Anaerobacillus alkaliphilus: one gene and its partner. The protein of the gene in region 1 interacts with the protein of each later gene in a pairwise test. Links are inferred from orthologs where the notes say so. Each region holds a gene or a part of one and is shown in the gene's direction. Other genes may lie near its edges.

Region 1 (9,773 bases):
GCTGATATCCTTTTAGGAACTCAGATGATTGCTAAAGGGTTGGATTTTCCGAACATCACTTTAGTAGGAGTTTTAGCAGCGGATTCAATGCTTCATCTCCCTGATTTTCGAGCGAGTGAACGAACATTTCAATTGTTAACTCAAGTGAGCGGTCGCGCCGGGCGTCATCAATTACCAGGTGAAGTCGTTATCCAAACATATACTCCTGAGCATTACAGTATTGATTTAGTAAAAAATCACGATTTTCATGCATTCTTTGAAAAAGAGATGGGAGTTAGGAGGCTTCAAAGCTATCCTCCATATTATTATATTACAGTCATCCAGGTATCTCACCCAGAGATTACGAAGGTTATTGACGTTACTGAAAAAATTACTGCATATGTAAGAAGATCACTTTCTGATCAATCGGTTGTATTAGGTCCAGTTGCATCATCAATCCCTCGGATCAAAGATAGATATCGTTATCAATGCATGATAAAATACAAAAATGAACCGAGACTCGTAGAGATACTAAAAGAAATAATTGAAAACTATAAAAAAGAAACAAATCAAGGAACCTTGCAAGTTTCTATCGATATGAATCCGTATGTTTTAATGTAAAATGTAGAATTATGAATTATGAATTTTAAATTATGAATTTTACATTCTACATTCTACATTCTAAATTAGTGAGAGGTGTTATATATGAGAGTTGTTTTTATGGGAACTCCTGATTTTTCAGTTCCTGTGCTTAAGCGTTTGATAGAAGATGGCTATGAAGTAGTGGGTGTTGTAACGCAACCAGATCGACCAAAGGGTAGAAAAAAAGAGTTAACTCCGCCACCAGTTAAAGTAGAGGCTCTTAAACATAACCTTAAAGTGATTCAGCCCGAAAAGTTAAGAAATCTAGAAGATTTGCAACAAGTTCTAGACTTACAGGCAGATTTGATTGTCACAGCTGCTTTCGGACAAATTTTGCCTAAACCACTGTTAGATGACCCTAAATATGGATGCATAAATGTTCACGCTTCTCTTTTACCAGAATATCGCGGTGGAGCACCAATTCATCAAGCAATCATTGATGGTAAGAAAGAAACTGGGATTACAATTATGTATATGGTAGAAAAATTGGATGCTGGTGATATTTTAACGCAAGCAAAAGTTGATATTTTAGAAGAAGATCATGTGGGAACATTACATAATAAATTAAGTGTTATTGGTGCTGAGTTATTATCACATACTATTCCCAAGCTCATCGCAGGAGAACTTACGCCGGTGGAGCAAGAGGATGAAAAGGTTACTTTTGCTCCTAATATAAGCCGTGAGAAAGAAAAAATAAATTGGGAAAATGGGGGTGAGGAGATTTATAATCAAATTCGAGGCCTTCACCCTTGGCCAGTCGCATACACTAGCCTAAATAATCAAGTAATAAAAGTTTGGTGGGCCCAAAAAATCCTCAAGATGAAAGAAGCAACTCCAGGTACCGTTGTTTCTATTGATAGCGATGGCTTTGTTGTAAGTACTGGAAATGAAGTATACATAAAAATAGTTGATCTACAGCCATCCGGTAAAAAACGAATGACAGCAGAGCAGTTTTTACGAGGTGCTGGTGGTGATTTAACAGAAGGTACTAAGTTAGGAGATTAGATATGAGTAAAAAAAATGTACGAGAGGTAGCCTTAGATATTCTACTACAGATTGAAAAAAACCAAGCGTACTCAAATCTTCTATTAAACCAATCAATAAAACGCGAAAAACTTATTGAAAAAGATGTTGGTTTACTTACGGAGATTGTCTATGGAACGATTCAACGAAAAAATACACTAGACTACTATTTAAGCTCTTATGTAAAAGGAGGATTGAAAAAGTTAGATCCATGGGTACTGATCCTTTTACGTCTGTCATTATACCAAATGATCTATTTAGATCGAGTTCCTGAACGTGCAATAGTCCACGAAGCAGTGGAAATTACCAAGAAAAAGGGTCATAAAGGTATCTCTTCAATGGTCAATGGAACGCTGCGAACGTTTTTACGTGAAGGAATACCTTCTCTAGAAAAGGTAGAAGATCCTCATGAAAAACTAGCATTACAATGGAGTCACCCAACATGGCTCGTAAAACGATGGTTAGATCAATTCGGAAGTGAACAAACAAAGCAAATATGTGAAATTAATGCCGTTCCACCGGTTGTTACAGCACGAATTAATCAGGTACAAACGGATGACATTGAAAAAGTCATTGAAATGCTCGGAAACGAAGGAGTAGAAGCAGAGAGAGGAGATCTTTCTGTTGATTCGATAAAGATTACTCGTGGTACTCTTCCGAATACAAAGCTCTTTAAAGATGGGTGGCTTTCTATTCAGGATGAGAGTTCAATGATTGTTGCTAGAGCTTTGGCACCGAAGGCGGGGATGAAGGTACTAGATAGCTGTGCAGCTCCAGGTGGTAAAACGACTCATATAGCGGAGTTAATGAATAATCAAGGTGAAATTTATGCGTTAGATTTACATGAGCATAAAGTTAAGCTAATTGATGAACAGGCAAATCGTTTAAACTTATCCATCATTAAAACGAGGGCTACAGATAGCCGTAAAGCTGGGGAGATTTTTGAAGAAGAGAGCTTTGATTGCATCCTAGTAGACGCTCCTTGTACAGGCCTAGGTGTTATCCGCCGGAAGCCAGATATTAAATGGCAAAAGCAAGAGGCAGACATCGATCGAATTACAACAATTCAGCATGCGATCTTAAATGCTGTTGCTCCACTTCTTAAAAAGGGCGGTAGACTTGTATATAGTACTTGTACGATTGACTCGATGGAAAACGAGCAGGTTGTTAAGGAGTTCTTAGAAACTCATCAGGATTTCCGATTTGATGGCACCCTTAGAGAACGTTTACCAGAGAAAGCTCAAGCGTTATATAAAGATGGGATGGTACAAATCTTACCATCAGATTTTCAAACGGATGGCTTTTTTATCTCGAGCATGGTGAAACTATAAATAAAACTATTATTCAAAGGATCTTTCGTAAACATGGTTGCTTTATTACCCTAAAATAATCGAAAAAAAACCTAGATGAAGATATCAGCCAACATATTAAGTAAGAAAAGAGCAATACTTACTTAATTACTGGTGAATTCTTAGTATTTTGTATAAAAATCCGGCTTTTGGGACTTTTACGAAAGCAACAAACTTTGCGAAAACAGACTATTCAAAAGAAAAAGGTGTGTCAATAATTATGATAGAAATACAACAAATAAATCCATCAATTTATAGCCTACAATTCGAGACATTAGAAGCTTGGTTGAAGGATAATAATGAACCAAAGTTTCGTGCGGGGCAAATTTTTGATTGGCTTTATAAAAAAAGAGTAGCATCTTTTGAAGAAATGACAAATTTATCAAAGGATTTACGTGATAAGTTGGCGAATGATTTTAATTTGACAACATTAAAAACAATTGCCAAGCAACAATCAAAGGATGGGACGATAAAGTTCTTATTTGAGCTGCACGATGGTTATTCAATCGAAACGGTTGTCATGCGACACGAGTATGGAAATAGTGTTTGTGTGACAACACAGGTAGGTTGTCGAATTGGTTGCACGTTTTGTGCATCAACTTTAGGAGGGTTAAAACGAAACCTAGAAGCAGGAGAAATTGTTGCTCAGGTATTACAATCTCAACGTGCCCTAGACGAAGAAGATCAACGAGTAAGCTCGGTTGTTGTTATGGGTATTGGTGAGCCTTTTGATAACTATGATCCACTTGTCAGTTTTCTGAAGACCATCAATAGTGATAAAGGTTTAAATATCGGTGCGAGGCATATAACCGTGTCAACAAGCGGTATTATTCCAAAAATTTATGATTTTGCTAATGAAAAGTTACAGATCAATTTTGCAATTTCCTTACATGCACCTACAAACGAAATAAGAACGTCGTTAATGCCAATAAATAAAGCCTATACGTTGGATAAATTAATGGACGCCGTTCGCTATTATATAGAAAAAACAGGACGAAGGGTAACGTTCGAATATGGATTATTTGGTGGCGTTAATGATCAAGTGGAGCATGCTGAGATGCTTGCAAAATTACTGAAAGGTATTAAGTGCCATGTAAACTTAATTCCAGTAAATGATGTTGTTGAAAGAAATTATGTTCGTACTCCAAGAGAACAAATATTTAAGTTTGAAAAAACATTAAAAGCAAATGGAGTAAATGTTACTATACGTCGCGAACAAGGACATGATATCGATGCGGCTTGTGGTCAGCTAAGAGCAAAGGAACGTAAAGAAGAAACGAGGGGATAAAGGATGGAAGCGGCATTTAAATCGGATGTTGGACAAGTTCGGTCTCACAATGAGGATAATGGAGGCTTTATACGCAATAAAGACGGAATATTACTAGCTGTTGTTGCTGATGGGATGGGAGGACATCAAGCAGGTGATGTAGCTAGTAAAATGACTTTGGATATACTATTAGAAAAATGGCAGGAAACTGAAGGCCTGTCGACTCCAACCAGTATTGAAACATGGTTAGAAGAAGCAGTTACTGAAGTTAATTCGGAGATTTATGAGCATTCATTAACAAATCCACAGTGTCAAGGAATGGGAACAACACTGGTCGCCGTTATATGTACAAATCTTTTTGTTACCTATGCACACATTGGCGATAGTCGTGCTTACTTAATGAGTGATGAGACCTTCTTACAAAAAACAGAGGATCATTCTTTGGTAAACGAATTGGTTCGTTCTGGACAAATTACGGCGTTAGAGGCAGAAAATCACCCACGAAGAAATGTTTTGTTACGAGCGTTGGGTACTGAAAGTAAAGTCAAAATTGATATTAGTACCATTAACTGGGATGAAGGGCATTTTGTTCTATTATGTTCAGATGGTCTGTCAAATAAATTAAAAGACTTGGAGATGCTTGAAATACTCCAACAGAATCAAAGTCTTGAAGAAAAAGTAACAAAGTTAGTAACAGTTGCTAATGAACGGGGTGGCGAGGACAATATTTCCGTAGCTCTTGTTTATAATAGTTACAAAGAAACTAGTGGTGATGGCGATGATAGGTAAACGAATTAACGGTCGGTATCAAATACTAGAAACTATTGGTGGCGGAGGGATGGCTAACGTCTATAAAGCCCATGACGCAATACTAAATAGAACTGTAGCTGTAAAAGTGCTTAGACCACAGTTCTCTGATGATGAAGAATTCATTCGGAGGTTTCGAAGAGAAGCGCAAGCAGCTACTAGTTTATCTCACCCCAACGTTGTCAATATTTATGACGTAGGTGAAGAAGCAGATCTATACTATATTGTCATGGAGTATGTTGCTGGATTAACGTTAAAACAACTTATTCAACAACGCGGGTCATTGCCTATATCTGAAATAATCGGTATTATGTCACAAATTTCTTCAGCTATAGCTCATGCCCATGCTAACCATATTGTTCATCGCGATATTAAACCTCATAATATCCTGATAAGTGAAAGTGGCGAAGCTAAGGTTACCGATTTTGGGATAGCAAGAGCCATGACGTCTGCCACGATTACCCATACAAACTCAGTGATGGGGTCTGTACATTACCTATCGCCAGAACAAGCACGAGGCGGATTGGTTAACGAAAAATCGGATATTTATTCACTAGGGATTGTATTATATGAGATGGTTACTGGTAGAGTTCCGTTTTCAGGTGATACGGCAGTTTCAATTGCGATTAAGCATTTACAAACAGAAGTTCCATCACCACGAAAGACAAATCCTACGTTACCACAAAGTGTTGAAAATATAATATTAAAAGCAACAGCAAAAGATCCATTTCATCGTTATACGAGTGTTCGTGAACTAGAGGAGGATTTGCATACTGCTCTAGATCCTAGACGAATAAACGAAGAAAAGTTTGTCATACCAGATGATAACGAGGATGTAACAAAAGCGATTCCGATAATTAAAGAAGATCTTTTTGCAGATGATAATCTTGAACAAACAAAAATTAAAACTCAAAACGAACAGAAGCCAAATCAGAGTGACGAAGATAAACCAAAGAAAAAGCGAAAATGGGTAATGATTACGTTCATTACTTTCTTTTTACTAGTTGGATCCGTGATAGCAGCGTTTGCAATCATTCCAAAGCTTCTTCATGTTGACGAAGTTCTAATTCCAGCGGATTTGATTGGGATGGAATATGACGAAGTATTTGAAACGTTAACAACACTTGGGTTACTAGTTGAAAGGGAAGACCAAAATCATGGGGAAATTCCTGAAGGACATGTGATAAGCACAAACCCTGAAGCGGGTCGGACGGTTAAAGTAAATACGACAATCACTGTATTTGTAAGTGAAGGAAAGCCTAAAATAGAAATGGTCGATGTAACATCGTTAGATAAGGAGATAGCTCGAAAAACGCTGATAAGATTAGGTTTTAAAGAAGAGAATATTCAAGAGGCTACTGAAGAATCAGACATTGAGGAAGATAAAGTGATTAGACAAACACCTTTACCTGATGAACTAATTGTTCCTGAGGAAACAATTGTAACCCTAACGTATAGTATTCCAAAATGGTTTTCTTTACAAAATTTAACTGGACTACCAAGTGAAGAGGTAAGAGATTATCTTACGAAACATGGTCTAATCATGAAATCACATTATGAGTTCTCAGACCATGTCCCTGAAGGTCGAGTCATTGAACAAAGTCCCCCAGGATTTCGGTTGGTTCAGAAAGGTACAGAAGTAATAGTTGTTTTTTCAAAAGGCCCAGAACCTCAACCAGAACCAGAACCGATCTCAACTATAGTTAATAAAGAAGCTCCTGTTTCACCAGAAGACCAACTTGCAAATATTGGATATCCGATTAAAATTACGTATAGAGACTCTTTAAACAAGGAGCACGTAGTCTTTATAGAAGAGTTTATACAAAAGACAAAGATCTATGATATACCTGTTACAATAAATCCTGGTGATTATGCAGAAGTTATACTTTATATTGAAGGGGAACAATATGGTAATACTGATATCTATCGTTACGATGATGTAAAGGAAAATTAGTTCTACATCTATTCATGAATAGATGCAATTATTAAGGAGGATTCAATGCCTGAAGGAAAGATTATTAAAGCGTTGAGTGGATTTTATTACGTAGAGAGTCAAGGTGAAATATATCAATGTCGTGCTAGAGGAAATTTCCGTAAAAGAAAGCTGACCCCTCTAGTAGGTGACATTGTACAATTTGAGGCGGAAAACAAGACAGACGGTTACATTTTAGGTCTGAAAGATCGCTTTAATGAGTTAATAAGGCCGCCGATAGCAAACGTTGAGCAAGCAATCTTAGTTTTTTCAGCAATGGAACCAAAATTTAGCACACTTTTGTTAAATCGATTTTTAGTTCACATTGAGTCTAACCAAATTGAACCAATTATTTGTGTTAGTAAAATTGATTTATTAAAACCAGAGCATCGCGAGGAAATTAATGAGTTTATTGCCGATTACGTAAAGTTGGGGTATACCGTACTAAAAACCTCAATTTATATGGAGGAATTAATAGAAGAAGTTAGACCATGGTTAAATGGAAAGACTAGTGTATTTGCTGGACAATCAGGAGTTGGAAAATCTTCGTTGCTAAATTCATTAAAGCCTGAGTTACAACTAGAAACAAATGAAATTTCTTCTCACTTAGGCAGAGGAAAACATACCACGAGGCATGTAGAGTTAATTCCAATTGGAACGGGTTTAGTTGCTGATACACCAGGGTTTAGCTCGTTAGAATTTACAGAAATTGAAGCAGAACACCTTTCAGATTGCTTTCCGGAAATGAGAGAGAGAGCTCATCTATGCAAGTTTCGAGGCTGTACTCATTCATCTGAACCAAAATGTGCGGTACGGGCAGATGTTGAAGCTGGGGAAATAGCTGCGTATCGTTATGAAGACTATTTAAGCTTTTTAGATGAGATAAAACAACAAAAACGGAGGTACTAACATGGTTAAGATTGCGCCGTCAATCCTATCTGCTGATTTTGCGAGACTTGGAGAGGAAATAAAGGATGTTGAAAACGGAGGGGCTGATTATATTCATGTAGACGTCATGGATGGACATTTTGTTCCTAATATTACAATTGGCCCATTAATTGTTGATGCAATCCGACCAATTACGAAATTACCTTTAGACGTCCATTTAATGATCCAAAATCCAGATAACTATATTCCGCATTTTGCAAAGGCTGGTGCTGATATTATTACTGTTCATGTGGAAGCTTGCACACATCTTCATCGTACAGTTCACTTAATTAAAGAACAGGGAGTAAAAGCAGGTGTCGTTCTTAACCCTGCTACCCCTGTTGATACCATCCAACATGTTATTGATGATGTTGATATGGTTTTACTAATGACAGTTAACCCGGGTTTTGGCGGACAAAAATTTATAAAACAGGTGCTGCCAAAAATATACGCAGTAAGCGAAATGGCGAAATCAAAGGGATTATCAATAGACATTGAAGTAGATGGCGGTGTAAATATCGAAACTGCGAAGTTATGTGTTGAGGCAGGAGCGAATGTATTAGTAGCTGGATCTGCTATCTATAATGAAACAGATCGTGCTCATGCTATTAGAAAAATCAGAGGTCTTTAAAATGAGATAATTAAGATGACGTTTGAAGTGAGAGTTCCTACTAGTAGGCTGGAGTTATTTGCTTATTTAGGAAATTTATTTCATCGTCATCTTTTTTCCGTAACTAACAAGAAATAGAGAGGTGTAAGTAAATGAAACGACCAGTTTTACATTTAACTGAAATTGCAATGATGGCAGCGTTAGCATTAGTTTTAGATCTTATTTCGATTAAAGGATTTTGGGGGTATGGTGGTTCTGTTTCCTTAGCCATGATACCAATTTTACTTATGGCATTTCGTAGGGGGCTTTCTGCGGGATTATTAACCGGATTTATTGTTGGTGCGATTCAAATGTTTACCGGTTACTTTGTTCATCCGGTTCAAGTTTTTTTAGATTATACAATTGCTTATACTGTCGTGGGATTTGCTGGGGTTTTTAGTATCACGCATTTAACTACTCGAACAAAAAGGACGATAGCAATCATCGCAGGCGTATTTTTAGCCTCTTTTCTAAGATTTATCACTCATTTTATTTCAGGGGTTGTTTGGTTTGGCATTTATGCACCTGAGAATATGAATGTCGTTTTGTATTCAATTATTTATAATGCTTCATATATGATACCTGTGTTCTTACTTTCGACAGTGGTGTTTATTTTACTTTCCAATGCCGCACCAAGACTTTTACACGGTAAATAGCATGAAAGTAATAAAGATTGTTGCTGGGGGACCTAGAGAGTGTCTCCCAAGCCTACAGAAGAAAGAAAATGAAATTTGGATAGCTGTTGACAAAGGCTTTGAACATTTACTCAATCACCAGATTGTTCCTGATTTTGTCCTAGGGGACTTTGATTCTGTTTCTGTAGATGGTAAGAAGTTAATAACGAAACAGAACTACATTCAGTATCCTGCTGAGAAAGATAAAACTGATCTTGAGATTGCTTTTTTACATGCCATAGATGAGTCACCTGACATTATTGTGATTTATGGGGCAACAGGAGGTAGGTTGGATCACGAGTTATTGAATATCCAATTATTGAAGCAGGGGATTGATAAACGAGTTACTGTCTATATGATTGACAAAAAAAATAAAATTACGTTGAAAAGTCCTGGATGTTATAAAATTGAAAAAAGTCAGTATCAATACGTTTCTTTTCTTTCGCTCTTTGAAAAGGTAGAAAAGTTAACCTTACAAGGCTTT
Region 2 (16,872 bases), on another replicon or contig:
TGCAGCCGATTGGACGGAGGAGTTTAGCGACAAGTTTAGGAATGTCTGAGCGTGTTCTCCGTAGTGAAGTTACTTTCCTAAAGGACCAAGGACTACTAGACATGGCTACTGCGGGAATGACACTCACTGAGGAAGGAAAAAACGTTCTTACACAACTAGAGGAAATCATGAGTGACATTTTTGACTTAAAGGATCTAGAAGAGCAGATCAAGAAAAGCTTAGGACTCGTTGAGGTCATCGTGGTTCCGGGTGACAGTGATGAAGCACCTTGGGTCAAAAAAGAAATGGGTCGAGTAACTGTTCAACTGATGAAACGTCATTTAGCAGACGAAGCATCGAAAATTGTTGCCTTAACAGGTGGAACAACGATTGCCGCTGTTGCTGAAATGATGACTCCAGATAGTGAGATGAAGGAAACTCTCTTTGTTCCGGCACGTGGTGGGCTAGGTGAGCAGGTGGAAAATCAAGCAAATACGATTTGTGCAACAATGGCTACGAAAGCCATGGGTAGCTACCGATTGCTTCATGTTCCAGACCAGCTAAGTCAGGACTCGTACTCATCCCTTATGGAAGAGCCAAAAGTTAAGGAAATTCTTAACCTGATACGTTCTGCTAATTTAGTTATCCATGGAATTGGCGAAGCGAAGACGATGGCAGAACGCCGTGGATCATCTGAAGAAATTTTACAAAATCTTAACGAAAAACAAGCTGTCGCAGAAGCATTTGGATATTATTTCAACAAAGATGGGGATATTATTCACAGGGTCTTAACGATAGGTCTTCAGCTTGAAGATGTTTCTAATTCAAAATTGGTAGTTGCCGTTGCTGGTGGAGCTTCTAAAGCCCAAGCCATTTCAGCCTATATGAAGCAAGGGACGAGTAACGTTTTAATCACCGATGAGGGAGCAGCAAAAGCCTTATTACAATTACATTCATAAAAAAACTATTTTATTGAATACTAAAACATGTACTTAAGGGAAATTATGAATTATGAATTAGAAAAAGAGCTTCCATCAAGTCTTTCACTAATTCTACATTCTACATTCTACATTGTTATTAAGGGACTTCCCTTTATATAAAAAGATTTAGCTTAATCCAAGGAGGAATATTAATTATGGCAACTAAAGTAGGAATTAATGGTTTTGGACGTATTGGACGCGTGGTTTTCCGTGCAGCTTTAAATAACCCAAATGTTGAGGTTGTAGCAGTAAACGACTTAACTGACGCTCATTCACTAGCACACCTTTTAAAATATGATTCAGTTCACGGAACTTTAAACGCAACAGTAGAAGTTAACGGTGAAAACTTAGTAGTAAACGGAAAAGAAATTAAAGTTATCGCTGAGCGTGACCCAGCACAACTTCCTTGGGGTGACCTTGGAGTAGATGTGGTAATCGAGTCTACTGGACGTTTCACAAAGCGTGACGATGCTGCAAAACACTTAGAAGCTGGTGCGAAAAAAGTTATTATTTCTGCTCCTGCAACTGAAGAAGATATCACAATCGTAATGGGTGTTAACGAAGATAAATATGATGCTGCTAGCCACCATGTTATCTCAAACGCATCTTGTACAACAAACTGCTTAGCGCCATTTGCAAAAGTAATCAACGATAACTTCGGATTACGTCGTGGAATGATGACAACAGTTCACTCTTACACTAATGATCAACAAATTCTAGACTTACCACATAAAGATTTACGTCGTGCTCGTGCAGCTGCTGAAAACATCATTCCAACAACAACTGGTGCAGCTAAAGCGGTAGCTCTAGTACTTCCTGAGTTAAAAGGAAAGTTAAACGGTGGAGCTCTACGTGTTCCAACTCCAAACGTATCATTAGTAGACTTAGTTGCTGAATTAGATAAAGAAGTAACAGTAGATGAAATCAATGCTGTTCTTAAAGAAGCTGCTGAAGGTCCATTAAAAGGAATCCTTGGTTACTCTGAAGAGCCGCTAGTATCTCGTGACTACAATGGTAGCCCTGCTTCTTCTACAATCGATGCTCTTTCTACAATGGTTATGGAAGGCAACATGGTAAAAATTATTTCTTGGTACGACAACGAGTCTGGTTACTCGCACCGTGTAGTTGACCTAGTAGATTACATCGCTCAAAAAGGATTATAATTTCCAAAAGGAATTTATAGTCAATTGTTGAATAATAATAAGTTGGCAGAGAGGAGAAGGGAAACGTGTTTCTCTCTCCTCTTTCCACTGTGTAAAAAAATTTTGAATTATGAATTCAAAGCTTCTCTTCGAAGCCATACATACACCAATTCAAAATTCATAATTCACAATTCAAAATTTATAATGGAGGGTTTTTCATGAACAAAATGTCTGTGCGCGATATTGATGTAAAAGGTAAACGTGTATTTTGTCGTGTTGATTTTAACGTACCAATGAAAGACAACCAAGTAAGTGATGACACACGAATTCGTGCAGCTCTTCCAACGGTTCAATATTTAATGGAAAAAGGTGCAAAAGTTATTCTAGCTAGTCACTTAGGTCGTCCAAAAGGCCAAGTAAACGAAGACATGCGCTTAACGGCAGTAGCTGCTCGCCTTGGTGAACTTCTTGGTAAAAACGTTGTAAAAACAGATGAAGCTTATGGTGAAGCAGTAGAAACTGCGATTGCTGGTTTAGCTGAAGGTGACGTTCTTTTACTAGAAAACGTTCGTTTTTACCCTGGCGAAGAAAAGAATGATCCTGAGTTGGCAAAATCTTTTGCGAGCCTTGCCGATGTATACGTTAACGATGCGTTTGGTGCAGCTCACAGAGCGCATGCTTCAACAGAAGGTATTGCTCACCACCTTCCAGCGGTATCTGGTCTTCTGATGGAAAAAGAATTAGATGTACTAGGAAAAGCATTATTAAATCCTGATCGTCCTTTCACAGCTATTATTGGTGGAGCGAAGGTTAAAGATAAAATCGGTGTTATTGATAATCTATTAGAAAAAGTAGATAACTTAATCATCGGTGGTGGTTTGGCTTATACGTTTGTAAAAGCATTAGGACATGATGTAGGTAAGTCTTTACTTGAAGAAGATAAAATTGACTTAGCAAAATCGTTCATGGACAAAGCAAAAGAAAAAGGCGTGAAACTGTATATGCCTGAAGACGTTGTTGTTGCTGATGATTTCTCTAATGATGCGACTACAAAAGTTGTTGGTATTGATGAGATTCCAAGTGATTGGGAAGGCTTAGACATTGGTCCGAAAACAGTTGACACATACCGTAAAGTTATTATGGAATCAAAACTAGTGATTTGGAACGGACCTATGGGTGTATTCGAATTGCCATCATTTGAGAACGGTACGAAATCAGTCGCAGTTGCTTTAGCTGATGCGCAAAGTACGTACACAGTTATCGGTGGTGGAGACTCAGCAGCAGCAGTTGAAAAATTTGGTCTAGCTGACAGCATGGATCACATCTCAACTGGTGGTGGAGCATCACTAGAATTCATGGAAGGTAAACAACTTCCTGGAGTAGTGGCTTTAAACGACAAATAAAAAGCAATTATGAATTGACAATTGTGAATTATGAATTAACGTGTGTTTAGCTTCGAAGCTTAAACCCTCAACAATTCACAATTCATAATTCAAAATTCACAATTAATGAAAGGGGTTTTAATCGTGCGTAAACCAATTATTGCTGGTAACTGGAAGATGAATAAGACTATTGGTGAAGCAAAATCGTTTGTGCAAGAGGTAAAGGGTTTAGTGCCAACGAGCGCAAAGGTTGACTCGGTTGTTTGTGCGCCTGCATTATTTTTAGATTGTCTAGTAGATAACTCTGCTGGATCTGATCTTAAAATCGGTGCTCAAAACATGCATTTTGAAGAGAGTGGTGCATTTACAGGAGAAATTAGTCCTGTTGCACTAAAAGATCTTGATGTAGCATACGTAATTATCGGTCACTCTGAGCGTCGTGAAATGTTCGCTGAAACAGATGAGACGGTGAATAAAAAGACACATGCAGCACTTAAGCATGGTTTAGTTCCAATCGTTTGTTGCGGTGAAACACTAGAAGAGCGTGAAGCTGGAAAGACAAATGATGTGGTACGAGGTCAAATGGAAAAAGGCTTAGCAGGTCTTTCTGAAGAGCAAGTGAAAACAGTTGTTGTTGCTTATGAGCCGATTTGGGCGATTGGGACAGGAAAATCTTCTTCTTCTGCTGAAGCTAATGAAACGTGTGCGTACATTCGTACAGTCATCGCAGGAATGTTTTCACAAGAAGCGGCAGATGCAGTTCGTATCCAATACGGCGGCAGCGTGAAGCCAGAAAACATCAAGGAATACCTAGGACAAAGTGATATTGATGGAGCTTTAGTGGGAGGCGCAAGCCTTGACCATCAATCATTTTTACAGCTGTTGGAGGCAGGAAATGAGTAAGAAACCTGTAGCATTAATCATCCTTGACGGATTTGCTTTACGTGATGAAACAAAAGGGAACGCTGTAGCCCATGCGAATAAACCGAATTTTGATCGTTTCTGGAATGATTATCCACATGCGCAGTTACTAGCATCTGGTGAAGCTGTAGGTTTACCAGAAGGACAAATGGGTAATTCAGAAGTAGGACACTTGAATATTGGTGCTGGACGCGTTGTTTATCAAAGTCTCACTCGTGTAAATAAATCAATCCGCGAAGGTGAATTTTTTGGAAATGAAACGTTCTTAAATGCCATCAATCATGTGAACGAAAAAAATAGTAGTCTTCACATCTATGGCCTATTGTCTGACGGAGGAATCCATAGCCATATTCAGCATTTATTTGCATTACTTGAGCTAGCGAAAGAAAAGCAAGTAGAGCGAGTATATGTGCATGGCTTCTTAGACGGTAGAGATGTAGGTCCAACAAGTGCGAAAGAATATCTAGTAGCTCTTGAGGAAAAAATGAATTCGTTAGGCACTGGTACATTAGCTTCGATTTCAGGACGTTACTATGCGATGGATCGCGACCAACGCTGGGAACGTGTCGAGAAAACGTATCGAGCGATGGTTTATGGTGATGGCTTGAAGTATAAGAACAGTGCTGAAGCGCTAGAAGACTCTTATAAAAATGGCATTCATGATGAATTTGTACTGCCTTCTGTAATGACGAATGAAGACGGTACACCAGTTGGAACAATCCAAGATAAGGATGCAATTATCTTCTTTAACTTCCGTCCGGATCGTGCGATTCAATTATCACAAGTTTTTACAAACAATGATTTCCGTGGTTTCGATCGTGGTGATCAGCATCCGGTAGATTTACACTATGTTTGCTTAACACACTTTAGCGAGACAGTTGATGGGTTTGTTGCGTTCAAACCAACAAATCTTGATAACACATTAGGGGAAGTATTAAGTCAACAAGGCTACAAGCAGTTGCGTATTGCTGAAACGGAAAAATATCCTCACGTAACTTTCTTCTTTAGCGGAGGTCGTGAAGATAAGTTCCCAGGTGAAGAGCGAATTTTAATCAACTCACCGAAGGTTGCAACTTATGACTTGAAGCCTGAGATGAGCGCCTATGAGGTTACTGATGCTTTGTTACAAGAAATTGAAGCAGATAATCACGACGCCATCATTTTGAACTTTGCAAACCCTGACATGGTTGGACATTCTGGGATGCTTGAGCCGACCGTCAAAGCAATTGAAGTTGTTGATGAGTGCTTAGGTAAAATAGTAGATGCCATTATTGCAAAAGGTGGCTATGCCGTCATTACAGCTGACCATGGGAATGCTGATGAAGTTATTACGATGCAAGATACACCAATGACAGCACACACAACAAACCCAGTTCCAGTGATTGTGACGAAAAATGGTGTTACACTTCGCGAGGATGGGATCCTAGCAGATCTGTCACCGACAGTTTTAGAACTTTTAGGTGCAAATCAACCAGAAGAAATGACTGGGAAGAGCTTAATAAAAAATTAACATTGATGAATTAGGAATTATGAATTGTTTAGTTTATCATAGAAGTAGAGCTTCTTGGAATACATACATAATTCTGCATTCTACATTTTAAATCTTACATTAAAAAAGGAGTGTTTTTACATGACAATTATTACTGATGTTTATGCACGCGAAGTATTAGACTCTCGTGGAAATCCGACAATTGAAGTTGAAGTATATCTTGAAGGTGGCGCAATGGGACGAGCAATGGTACCAAGTGGTGCGTCTACTGGTGAGCATGAAGCTGTTGAGTTACGTGACGGCGGCGACCGTTACATGGGTAAAGGTGTTTTAAAAGCAGTTGAAAATGTTAACGAAGAGATCGCACCTGAATTAGTAGGTTATGACGCTCTTGATCAAGTTGGTATTGACCAATTAATGATCGACCTTGATGGTACACCTAACAAGTCTAAACTAGGTGCTAACGCTATTTTAGGTGTTTCTATGGCTGTTGCTCGTGCTGCTGCTGACGCTTTAGATATTCCTTTATACGTATACCTTGGTGGATTTAACGCGAAAACATTACCAACACCAATGATGAACATCATTAACGGTGGTGAGCATGCAGATAACAACGTAGACATTCAAGAATTCATGGTAATGCCTGTAGGTGCTGAAAAATTTGCTGACGCTCTTCGTATGGGTGCAGAAATTTTCCACAACTTAAAAGCAGTACTTAAGTCTAAAGGCTATAACACAGCTGTAGGTGACGAGGGTGGTTTCGCACCAAACTTATCGTCAAACGAAGAAGCTCTTCAAACAATCATTGAAGCAATCGAAAAAGCTGGTTACAAGCCAGGTGAAGAAGTTGTTCTTGCAATGGACGTTGCTGCTTCTGAAATGTACGAAGATGGTAAGTACAACATGAAAGGCGAAGGCGTTGTAAAAACAGCTGAAGAAATGGTTGAGTACTATAGCCAATTAGTTGCTAAATACCCAATCGTATCAATTGAAGACGGCCTTGACGAAAATGACTGGGATGGCTGGAAGAAGTTAACTGAAGCTTTAGGAGACAAAGTACAATTAGTTGGTGACGATTTATTCGTGACAAACACAACTAAGCTTTCTGAAGGAATTGAAAAAGGAATTGGTAACTCAATCCTTATCAAAGTTAACCAAATCGGTACATTAACTGAAACGTTTGATGCAATCGAAATGGCAAAACGTGCTGGTTACACAGCAGTAATCTCTCACCGTTCTGGTGAAACAGAAGACAGCACAATCGCTGACATCGCTGTTGCAACAAATGCTGGACAAATCAAAACTGGTGCTCCTTCACGTACAGACCGCGTAGCAAAATACAACCAATTACTTCGCATTGAAGATGGTTTAGACTACATCGGCCAATACGCTGGAAGAAAAGCGTTCTATAACTTGAAAAATATCTAATATGATGAAGACTCCAGGGTTCTGGAGTCTTTTTTTCGTGGTGGAAACCTAGCAGCTTTTGTTCTAAAGACAACTTACAGTCCAAACTCAGACATTTATGATCCAAAAATGAAATTTACAGTCGAAACAGATGCATTTACAGTCCGAAAACAAGATTTACAGTCGAAACCCTATTTTTACCGTAAGGGGTATATATCAAAACAAAAAAAGTAGCAGGGGATATCCCCTGCTACTTAACTATTACGCTACATACGCCACTAAAACCGCTAAAACGATGAACAATGTTGCTAAAACCACTGTCGCTTTTTGAAGAACGGCATCTATTCCACGAGCTTTTTGCTTACCGATTAATTGCTCAGCACCACCAGAAATGGCACCTGCTAATCCTGCGCTACGGCCTGATTGTAATAATACAACTGCAATAAGTAAAACTGAAACAATAACTAATAATACTGTTAAAAAAGCGTGCACTAAAAACACCTCCAACGTAAGTATACAATTAGTCTTAATGTACCACAAGAAAGCCAATTGTACAAGCAATGATTGAATAATATGAAACATTTGACATGACATCTGCGTATAACTAGAGTAAGATTGTAGCAGCAAAGGTTTTCCAATATATTCTACTATTCCAAAACTGGGGGAAAAGAAAATGATTGGTTGCTTATGTATCCATGGATTTACAGGGGAAGCTAAAGAAGTAGGGCCTTTAACTGATTTCTTAAAAAAGAAAAAAGGCTGGTTGGTTTATTCGCCAACTCTACCTGGTCATGGTAGTAAAGAAGGGTTGAAGAAAGCAAATTTTAAGCACTGGTTGTACGCGGCAGAAGTAGCCACCCAAGAGCTTTTAAAGCGTTGTGATAAAGTATATGTCATCGGTTTTTCAATGGGTGGGATGATCGCTGCTTATGTCGCCTCGAAGTACCCAATTCATAAACTAGTTCTCTTAAGTTGCTCCGCTTACTATCTAAATCCAAAGCAAATCATTCAGGATATGAAGGGGTGGATCATAGAGGGCTGGCGCGGCGAGCTTTCAAATGACATTCTTTATAAAATGTATCGAAAAAAAATCATTGATACTCCAATGAAGGCTACAATTGAATTTGCGAAAACCGTCTATAAAACACGGCCAATCTTAAAAAAAGTAAAAGTACCGACGCTCATTGTTCAAGGGGAATGTGACGGGTTAGTTCCTCCACGTAAAAGCGCAGAGTACTTATATGAGATGATTAGTTCTGCTGAAAAGCAGTTATACTACTTTAAAAACTCAAAACACTACATTTGGCTCGGGGAAGAGCGCGAAAATTTGTTAGAAATTATTAATCATTTTCTTGAAAATTAACGGAGGTTATTTATATATGAAAGTTGCAGCACCAAAACCGTTTTTATTTGAGGGGGGCGAGCGAGCAGCATTACTGTTACATGGTTTTACAGGAAGTTCAGCGGATGTACGAATGCTTGGTCGATACTTGAATAAAAAAGGCTATACATGCCATGCTCCACAATATAAAGGACATGGGGTACCACCTGAGGAGTTAGTTCATACAGGCCCAGATGATTGGTGGGAAGATGTCTTAGCCGGCTATAATCTTTTGAAAGAACGAGGACATGAGGAAATTGTGGTAGCCGGGCTTTCGCTTGGAGGGGTATTTTCACTGAAATTAGGTTACACTTTACCTGTAAAGGGAATAATACCAATGTGTGCACCTATGCATATTAAAAGTGAAGAAGTCATGTACAAAGGCGTGTTAGCTTACGCCAAAGAGTACAAAAGTCGTGAGCAGAAAAGTGATGAACAAATCAGCGCAGAAATGGAAGAGTTTAAGAAAACTCCAATGCGAACCTTAAAAGCTCTTCAACAACTTTTACGAGAAGTCCGTGACAATGTCGACATGATCTATGCACCTACATTTGTCGTACAAGCACGCCATGATGATATGATTAATACCGAGAGTGCTGATATTATTTATGACCATATCCAGTCTGAAAACAAACATTTGAAGTGGTATGAGGAATCCGGTCATGTCATAACCTTGGATAAAGAGAAGGAACAACTACACGAAGACGTTTATAAGTTTATTGAAGGTCTAGAGTGGAATGTTTGAGAAAAACAAACCAATTGTCAATTATGAATTGTGAAATTAGGAATTGCGTTTGGAAGCTTCGAAGGTTTACAAAACCATTCTACATTCTACATTAAACAAAAGGAGGGAAATTATAAATGGATTATCAACAAAGAAAAGAGCAGCTTCTCGGTTTTATGAGAGAAGAGGCTTATAAACCATTATCCGTAACTGAACTAGAGTCCGCTTTTGGGATTACAGACTCTAGTGAGTTTAAGGATTTTGTAAAAGTATTAAACGAGATGGAACAACAAGGACAAATTGTCCGAACGAGAAGTAACCGCTATGGTTTACCAGAAAAAATGAACTTGGTACGCGGGAAGGTTCAAGCAAATGCAAAAGGATTTGCGTTTATTATTCCTGAAGATGGGATGTCTGAGCGCGACATTTATGTAAATAGTGCAGATATGAACAGTGCGATGAACGGAGATATCGTACTTGTTCGATTACATCCAAAATCAGAGGGAGCTCGTCCTGAAGGGCAGGTTATCCGCATTTTAGAAAGAGGCCTAACTCAAGTAGTAGGTACATACTCTGAAAATAAATTTTACGGATTTGTGATTGCTGACGACAAACGCATTCCAAATGATATTTTTATTCCGAAAGATGCAAACGGTGGGGCGGTAGATGGTCACAAGGTTGTTGTTAAGATTAATAAATATCCAGAAGGACGGATGAGTGCTGAAGGTGAAGTAGTCACGATCTTAGGGCACAAAAATGACCCGGGTGTAGATATTTTATCCATCATCCATAAGCACGGTCTACCTCAGGATTTCCCTGAAGAAGTACTTGCACAAGCGAATGCTGTACCAGATGAGATTGACCCTGAGGAGATTAAAGGACGTCGTGACCTTCGTGATCAAACGATTGTAACGATTGACGGTGCTGATGCCAAAGACCTTGATGATGCTGTTAACGTTGAAAAGTTAGAAAACGGAAACTATAAACTTGGTGTTCATATTGCTGACGTAAGTTATTATGTAACAGAAGATTCTCCAATTGATAAGGAAGCTTTTGAACGAGCAACAAGTGTTTACTTAGTAGACCGAGTAATTCCGATGATTCCGCATCGCTTATCCAATGGAATCTGTTCATTAAATCCAAAAGTTGACCGATTAACACTCTCGTGTGAAATGGAAATCAATCCTCAAGGGCAAGTTGTCGCCCATGAAATATTCCAAAGTGTAATTCGGACGACTGAACGAATGACGTATACAGATGTGCGGAAAATTTTAAACGAAGAAGATGAAGAAGTTACAAAGCGTTACGAACCGTTAATCCCATTTTTCAAACAAATGGGTGAATTAGCGAACATCCTTCGTAACAAACGTATGGAACGTGGGGCAATTGACTTTGATTTTAAAGAGTCAAAGGTGCTTGTCGATGACGACGGAACCCCAACCGACGTTGTTCTACGTGAACGCTCGGTAGCAGAACGATTAATCGAAGAGTTTATGTTAGCTGCCAATGAAACGATTGCTGAACATTTCCATTGGATGAAAATTCCGTTTATCTACCGGATCCATGAAGATCCGGATGCTGAAAAACTAACACGTTTCTTAGAATTTATTACGAACTTTGGCTATGTCGTTCGTGGTACCGCAAATACGCTTCATCCAAGAGCATTACAAATGCTTCTAGAAGAAGTTCGTGGTGAACCAGAAGAAACAGTTATTAGTACGGTTATGCTTCGTTCCATGAAACAGGCAAAATATGACCCTAATAGTTTAGGTCATTTTGGATTATCAACTGAGTTTTATACTCACTTTACATCACCAATCCGACGTTATCCGGATTTGATTGTTCACCGCCTAATCCGAAAGTATTTAATTGAAGGTAAAACAGATGATCTAACAGTTAGCCATTGGGCTGAGAAGCTTCCAGTGATCGCAAGTCATGCTTCAGAAATGGAGCGTCGTGCCGTTGAAGCAGAACGTGATACGGATACGTTAAAGAAAGTTCAGTTTATGCAAGACAAAATTGGTGAGCAATTCGAAGGAATGATTTCTGGAGTAACTAACTTCGGTATCTTCGTAGAGCTTCCAAACACGATTGAAGGACTTGTACACGTTAGTTACTTAACTGATGACTATTACCATTACGATGAAAAGCAATATGCAATGATCGGTGAACGAACAGGCAATGTCTTCCGTATCGGTGACGAGATCGAGGTAAAAGTAATTGGGGTTAATGTTGACGAAATGTCTATCGACTTTGAAGTTGTCGGCATGAAAGCACGAAAAGAACGTACCCCACGTGAAAAGCCAAAAGTCATTGTTGGCGGAGGTAAGCGTAAAGAACGTAGTGGTGGCGGTAGCGGTGCAAGTGGTGAACGTGGTCGTAGATCAGGTTCAGGTCAAGGTCAAGGACAGCCAAAACAAGGCCAAGGACAAGGTGAAGGCGACAAAGCCAAACGCGGCGGGGGAGCAAAGAAAAAGAAGTTCTACGAAAACGCTCCTAAAGCTAAGCGTAATAAAGGGAAAAAGCGTAATAAGTAGCTCATTACGGTGCCTGGCACCATAAATGGACAAATCACCTTAAAGATCCTTTTGAGGTGGACATTATGTGAAGCTAATCAGGTGGTGCGAGAAGCACCACCTGAATGCCTTGATATAGTTAAAAGAAAATGATATGATTTAGGGACGATGATTGTAAGGAGGTGCTAATAATGCCGAAGCATGATGCAAAGGTTGTTGCTCAAAATAAAAAAGCTAACCACGATTACTTTATTGAGGAAACGTATGAAACAGGTGTTGTTCTTACTGGTACTGAGATAAAGTCAATTCGCGCTGGTAAAGCCAATATTAGAGATTCTTTTGCCCGCATTAAAAACGGCGAAGTATTCTTATGGAATGCCCATATTAGCCCGTACGAGCAAGGAAATCGTTATAATCATGATCCTTTACGAACACGTAAGCTTTTAATGAAGAAAAAAGAGATTAGTAAGCTCATTGGAATTACTAAGGAGCAAGGCTACACTCTAGTGCCGTTAAAGATTTATTTAAAAAACGGCTACGCAAAAGTTCTTATCGGTTTAGGTAAAGGTAAGAAAAACTACGATAAGCGTGAGTCATTAAAAGAAAAAGACGCCAAGCGGCAAATCGAAAAAGCATTCAGAGAACGACAAAAACAATAATTACCATTTATGTCGAATGATCTTTATGTTATACTAAGTTTGTAGTTGAGATTGTCACTAACAACTACGACATTTCACAGAGTTCACTACTCTGCATATCTGGGGACGTTCTGGATTCGACAGGGATAGTTTGAGCTTAAGTGGCGAGTCGAGGGGGTCGGCCTCGTTAAAACGCCAACGCCTATAACTGGCAAACCTAATTACGCTTTAGCTGCTTAATATAAAGTAGCTGCTCCTCCCTCCATCGCCCATGTGGTAGGGGTCGGGGCTCAACTTAGTGGGATACGCCGGTTGTTCACCGTCTGAGGACGAAGGAAGAGATTAACCAGACTAGCATCAAGGGCGCCTGTCACTAGGCAGATTTGATAGCGAAACGCTAATGTAGTGACTACACTCGTAGAAGCTTAAGTGCCAATATTTCTGGACGTGGGTTCGATTCCCACCGTCTCCACCAAATACCAACATCAACCGCGTAGCCGTGTTAGGCTACGCGGTTGTTTTTGTTTTTTATTATGTCCTGTTTTTTCGATTTTATTTATATCCTCACCTTGCTTCCAAATATAATCCCTTGAACCAACTAGTCCTGTTTCGTTCTTAATAAAGTATAAAATTCTTTATATAAAACAAAATAGTGAGAAAACTCATAAAAAAAAGAGAAAACAAACGAACTTTGTTCATTATAATGAAAAAACGGGTGTTTTTGAGTATTTTCAATTTTAAAAATATGAAATATACTCAAATTACAAAGTTCGTTAAAAAGAACAAAACAAACAAAACTCGTTTCTTATAACGATTTACACAACATGAGAGTGTATACGGGAGGGGAGTACAGTTAGATACATGAGAATCCGAAAGTATAGGAAGAAATATCGGAAAGTAGTCATTGGCATACAAATACTCTTATTATGGTATATTTTGGTCCTTTCTGGTATTCAGCTAAACTCCTTTACTAATGCAGCATTTAATGATGTAGAGACTATACCATTTACTTTAAGAGCAAGTTGGGATGTTGAAGAAGAAACTCCGAATGGATGGGCATCTCTAGAATTTATTTCAATAAAGGGCGATTGTAATGAGATTATTGCAATCCTAAAGAATGGTAAAGATTCTAAAGCCATGCCTGAGGAAAGGAAATATGAAGTTTGGTGGGCAAAGACTGGTAATGATTTAAACAACAACAAAGGAGAGTTAGTAGGTTCTGGTACCTTTAATTTAGGAACTGATGAAAAAATAGAACTAAGCCATTCTCCTAAAAAATCAGGTAATTACCGATTTATAGCATATCAAGAAGAGGGCAAGCCAGGCCAACCAATAACTAGGATTGATATTGAAATTGAGCTAACTAACTGTGAGGAGAGGGGTAACCCTCCAAAAGGGAAAGGGCCAAAAACAAAATCTGAGGAACTTTCTGAGAGTCTAGATTTGGTTGAAGAAACAATAAAAAATGAAGATAAACAAGTAGAGAAAGAGGTTAATGAAGAACCTAATGTCAGCACAATAGAGTCAAATAAAGAAACAGAAGTCACTTCTAGTAAAATAATAGAGTCTGAAGAAGAGAGCGTTGAAAACAACATAGAGTCAGAAGATAAAAATCTCGAAATAAAAAATACAGTAGGTGATTAGTATGACAGCAAACAAAGTATGGAAATGGACCAGTAATATTTTATGGGTTGTAACTTTTACAACATTGCTAGTAATGACTCTAATAGTTCTCTCTAGTAGAGCTTCTGGAGGAGAACCTGAATTATTTGGTTATCAATTTAAAACGGTCCTCTCTGGGTCGATGGAACCGACTTTTAAGACGGGATCCATTATAGCAGTTAAATTAGTTGAAGATAAGAACAGTTTATCAGCAGGTGATGTCATTACCTATCAAGAAGGGCCTGGCACCATCGTTACTCATAGAATTATAGATGTTATTCAAAATGGAGAACATGTAATGTATTCGACCAAAGGGGATAACAATGAAAGTGCAGATACAAACCCAGTACTTTCACAGAATGTCATTGCAGTATATTCAGGTATTACCATTCCGTTCTTAGGATACTTTCTAGGCTTTGCTAGTTCTGCAAAAGGAACAGCAATATTACTAATAGTTCCAGGCTTGTTTTTACTAGGTTACTCAGCATTCACAATTCGTTCAGTCATTAAGGAAATTGAAGCAAAAGTTGCTCCACAAAAACCATCAGATGAAACTGAAAAAACAGCTTAACTTGGTTGCGCCCCTTATGGAAACATAAGGGTTCAATATAAAAAATACATATCTCAAAATGGGATGAAAAAAATCGAGGAGGAATTAGTCAATGAGTATTAAAAGAAAAATTAGTATGGGTGCAATGTCAGCATTACTAGGAATGTCATTAGTAGGTGGAGGAACTTGGGCAGCATTTAACGACACGGCAACGATTAATAACCATTTTGCAGCAGGGACGTTAGATTTAGTAGTGGGAAAAAGTCATAATAAACCGATAAGTTTTGACCTCGGTAATATGAAACCTGGTGACAATGTACAACGAATTTTCGAATTAAGAAATGCTGGTACTTTAGCAATTAAAGAAGTGTTATTAGACGTTGATTTTGATAATTTCGTTGATGATCTTACAGCGGTAAACGGAGGAGAAAATACAGCTGTGGAGTTCCTAAGTCAATTTAAAGTTAACTTTTTAGCTGTTGATACTGAAAGTCCTAGATGGGAACCGAGAGGCAAGGTAGTTCTAGATGGTAAAACATTGACATTAGCAGATCTTGTAGCTGGTCCGTCTGCTTATGGAACCAAAGTTGACCCAAGATACTTATCAAATGGAGTTATTAATTTAGTACCATTAGTTGTGGCAACTGATGGTGACCAAACTCGTAGAGGACTACCTGTAAATCCTACTGACATAGATAATGTATTCATTGAAATTGAGTTCATTAATAACACTGAAGATAGAAATGCTGATGGAACATTTGTTCAAAATAAATTCCAGGGTGATAGTATAGACTTCTTCTTCAACCTTGAAGCAACTCAATGGGATGGTGTCCATGTCGATAGTAACCATCGCAATGGTGACATAAACAATGGAGTACAGGGTTCAGCTGATGGAAACTCAATGCCAAATCAAAGAACAATCCAACGAAATGCTGAAGGAACTCTAGCGCATGATGAAGAAGTAACTGACTAATTCTTGAAATATAAATAATAAGAAAAGGTGGTTTCCCCACCTTTTCTTATTTCAATTTAGAAAGGATTTTCTTATGAAACTTAAATTATTCCTTCTACTATGCATAATTATATTCCCAATAAAAACCTTTGCTGAAACAGGGGTACCGGCACAAGAGCCGAATTTCCATGTTTCCCCCGCAGACCTACTCTTCGATCTAAACAACATAAAACCTGGAGACATTGCATCCCGGACCTTAGCAGTTTCCAACCATGGTGTAGAGTCTTTTAATTATGTAGCAATCCACAAGTTCACAGGCGGGTCCAAAAAGTTCTACGAAGAACTCTTGTTAAAGATTGAGGATAATCAGTCTACTTTATATGAAGGAAAACTAAATGAATTTAAGAGATTACCTGCCAGACCTCTAGAAAGCAGTGATATTGAAGATTTATTTTTTCAAATAGAGGTTCCTTTTCATTTAGGTAATGACTTCCAAGGCCTAACGAGTCAATTTACTTTTACTGTGGTAGCCGAGGAGGACTTGTTGCTGCATAATCAGCTTATCGATCTTGCGAATACAAATAAATACAGTTTGATGGAACTTGGGTTTGGCGGACTAATCTTAATTTGGATGAATAAACGTAATCGAAGACGTAAAAGCGTACAATAATATGCATTGTACGTTTTTTTATTTTGAGATATGTTCCTTTGGATTAAGTACTTCGGTCAAATACATTTACCCTTTACATACCACCCTAGGGTATCTTATAATTATAGTAGTAAATCACCTACGATAGGAGCTACCCATATGGATAACAAAAAGTACATTCCTTTAGCTGTTAATGGGGGTATCGGTTTTGGGGCGAAACTGACTCCAAAGCAGCTCATCGCATTAGCGAAATATTTAGATGAAGATACGGAAATAGAGTTAACAACCTTCCAACAGTTAATTATTCAAGTAACTGAAGATCAAATTGAGTCAGTGACAATAGAGCTTGAAAACGCCGGCTTCTCTGTTTACAAAGTAGGCTCCTACGTAAAAAGCCTTCGTACATGTAACTTCTGTCAGGGTGCAGAAGAAGAAGGAATGCCAATTGCCATTGAGCTTAATAAACGTATTGCTGGTCAACAGGTTCCCTTCACGTTACG

What was found.
Region 2: the proteins of rpe (region 1) and eno interact in binary tests that used the Escherichia coli proteins (3 or more experiments, as listed by UniProt). The link is inferred for Anaerobacillus alkaliphilus from one-to-one orthologs.

Annotation. Positions count from the first base shown.
Region 1 is NZ_QOUX01000046.1:354,360-364,132, reverse strand. What follows is about bases 7,056-9,773. They hold rpe (ribulose-phosphate 3-epimerase), read left to right. Parts: upstream 7,056-7,949; coding sequence 7,950-8,597; downstream 8,598-9,773. Other genes in these bases: DS745_RS16940 (thiamine diphosphokinase), read left to right, coding at 9,273-9,773; thiT (energy-coupled thiamine transporter ThiT), read left to right, coding at 8,729-9,271; rsgA (ribosome small subunit-dependent GTPase A), read left to right, coding at 7,067-7,948. Also shown: priA (primosomal protein N'), read left to right, coding at 1-600; fmt (methionyl-tRNA formyltransferase), read left to right, coding at 685-1,626; 16S rRNA (cytosine(967)-C(5))-methyltransferase RsmB, read left to right, coding at 1,629-2,975; dual-specificity RNA methyltransferase RlmN, read left to right, coding at 3,214-4,281; DS745_RS16965 (Stp1/IreP family PP2C-type Ser/Thr phosphatase), read left to right, coding at 4,285-5,049; pknB (Stk1 family PASTA domain-containing Ser/Thr kinase), read left to right, coding at 5,039-7,021. UniProt on the Escherichia coli protein: Catalyzes the reversible epimerization of D-ribulose 5-phosphate to D-xylulose 5-phosphate.
Region 2 is NZ_QOUX01000032.1:158,785-175,656, forward strand. Bases 5,276-8,177 are described here. They hold eno (phosphopyruvate hydratase), read left to right. Parts: upstream 5,276-6,034; coding sequence 6,035-7,321; downstream 7,322-8,177. Other genes in these bases: gpmI (2,3-bisphosphoglycerate-independent phosphoglycerate mutase), read left to right, coding at 5,276-5,914; secG (preprotein translocase subunit SecG), read right to left, coding at 7,562-7,792; DS745_RS09685 (alpha/beta hydrolase), read left to right, coding at 7,974-8,177. Also shown: DS745_RS09650 (sugar-binding transcriptional regulator), read left to right, coding at 1-938; gap (type I glyceraldehyde-3-phosphate dehydrogenase), read left to right, coding at 1,115-2,122; DS745_RS09660 (phosphoglycerate kinase), read left to right, coding at 2,320-3,504; tpiA (triose-phosphate isomerase), read left to right, coding at 3,628-4,386; more of gpmI, read left to right, coding at 4,379-5,275; more of DS745_RS09685, read left to right, coding at 8,178-8,663; DS745_RS09690 (alpha/beta hydrolase), read left to right, coding at 8,680-9,426; rnr (ribonuclease R), read left to right, coding at 9,543-11,942; SsrA-binding protein SmpB, read left to right, coding at 12,113-12,580; DS745_RS09710 (hypothetical protein), read left to right, coding at 13,496-14,203; signal peptidase I SipW, read left to right, coding at 14,205-14,792; DS745_RS09720 (TasA family protein), read left to right, coding at 14,884-15,744; DS745_RS09725 (hypothetical protein), read left to right, coding at 15,818-16,393; DS745_RS09730 (NAD(P)/FAD-dependent oxidoreductase), read left to right, coding at 16,532-16,872. UniProt on the Escherichia coli protein: Catalyzes the reversible conversion of 2-phosphoglycerate (2-PG) into phosphoenolpyruvate (PEP). It is essential for the degradation of carbohydrates via glycolysis.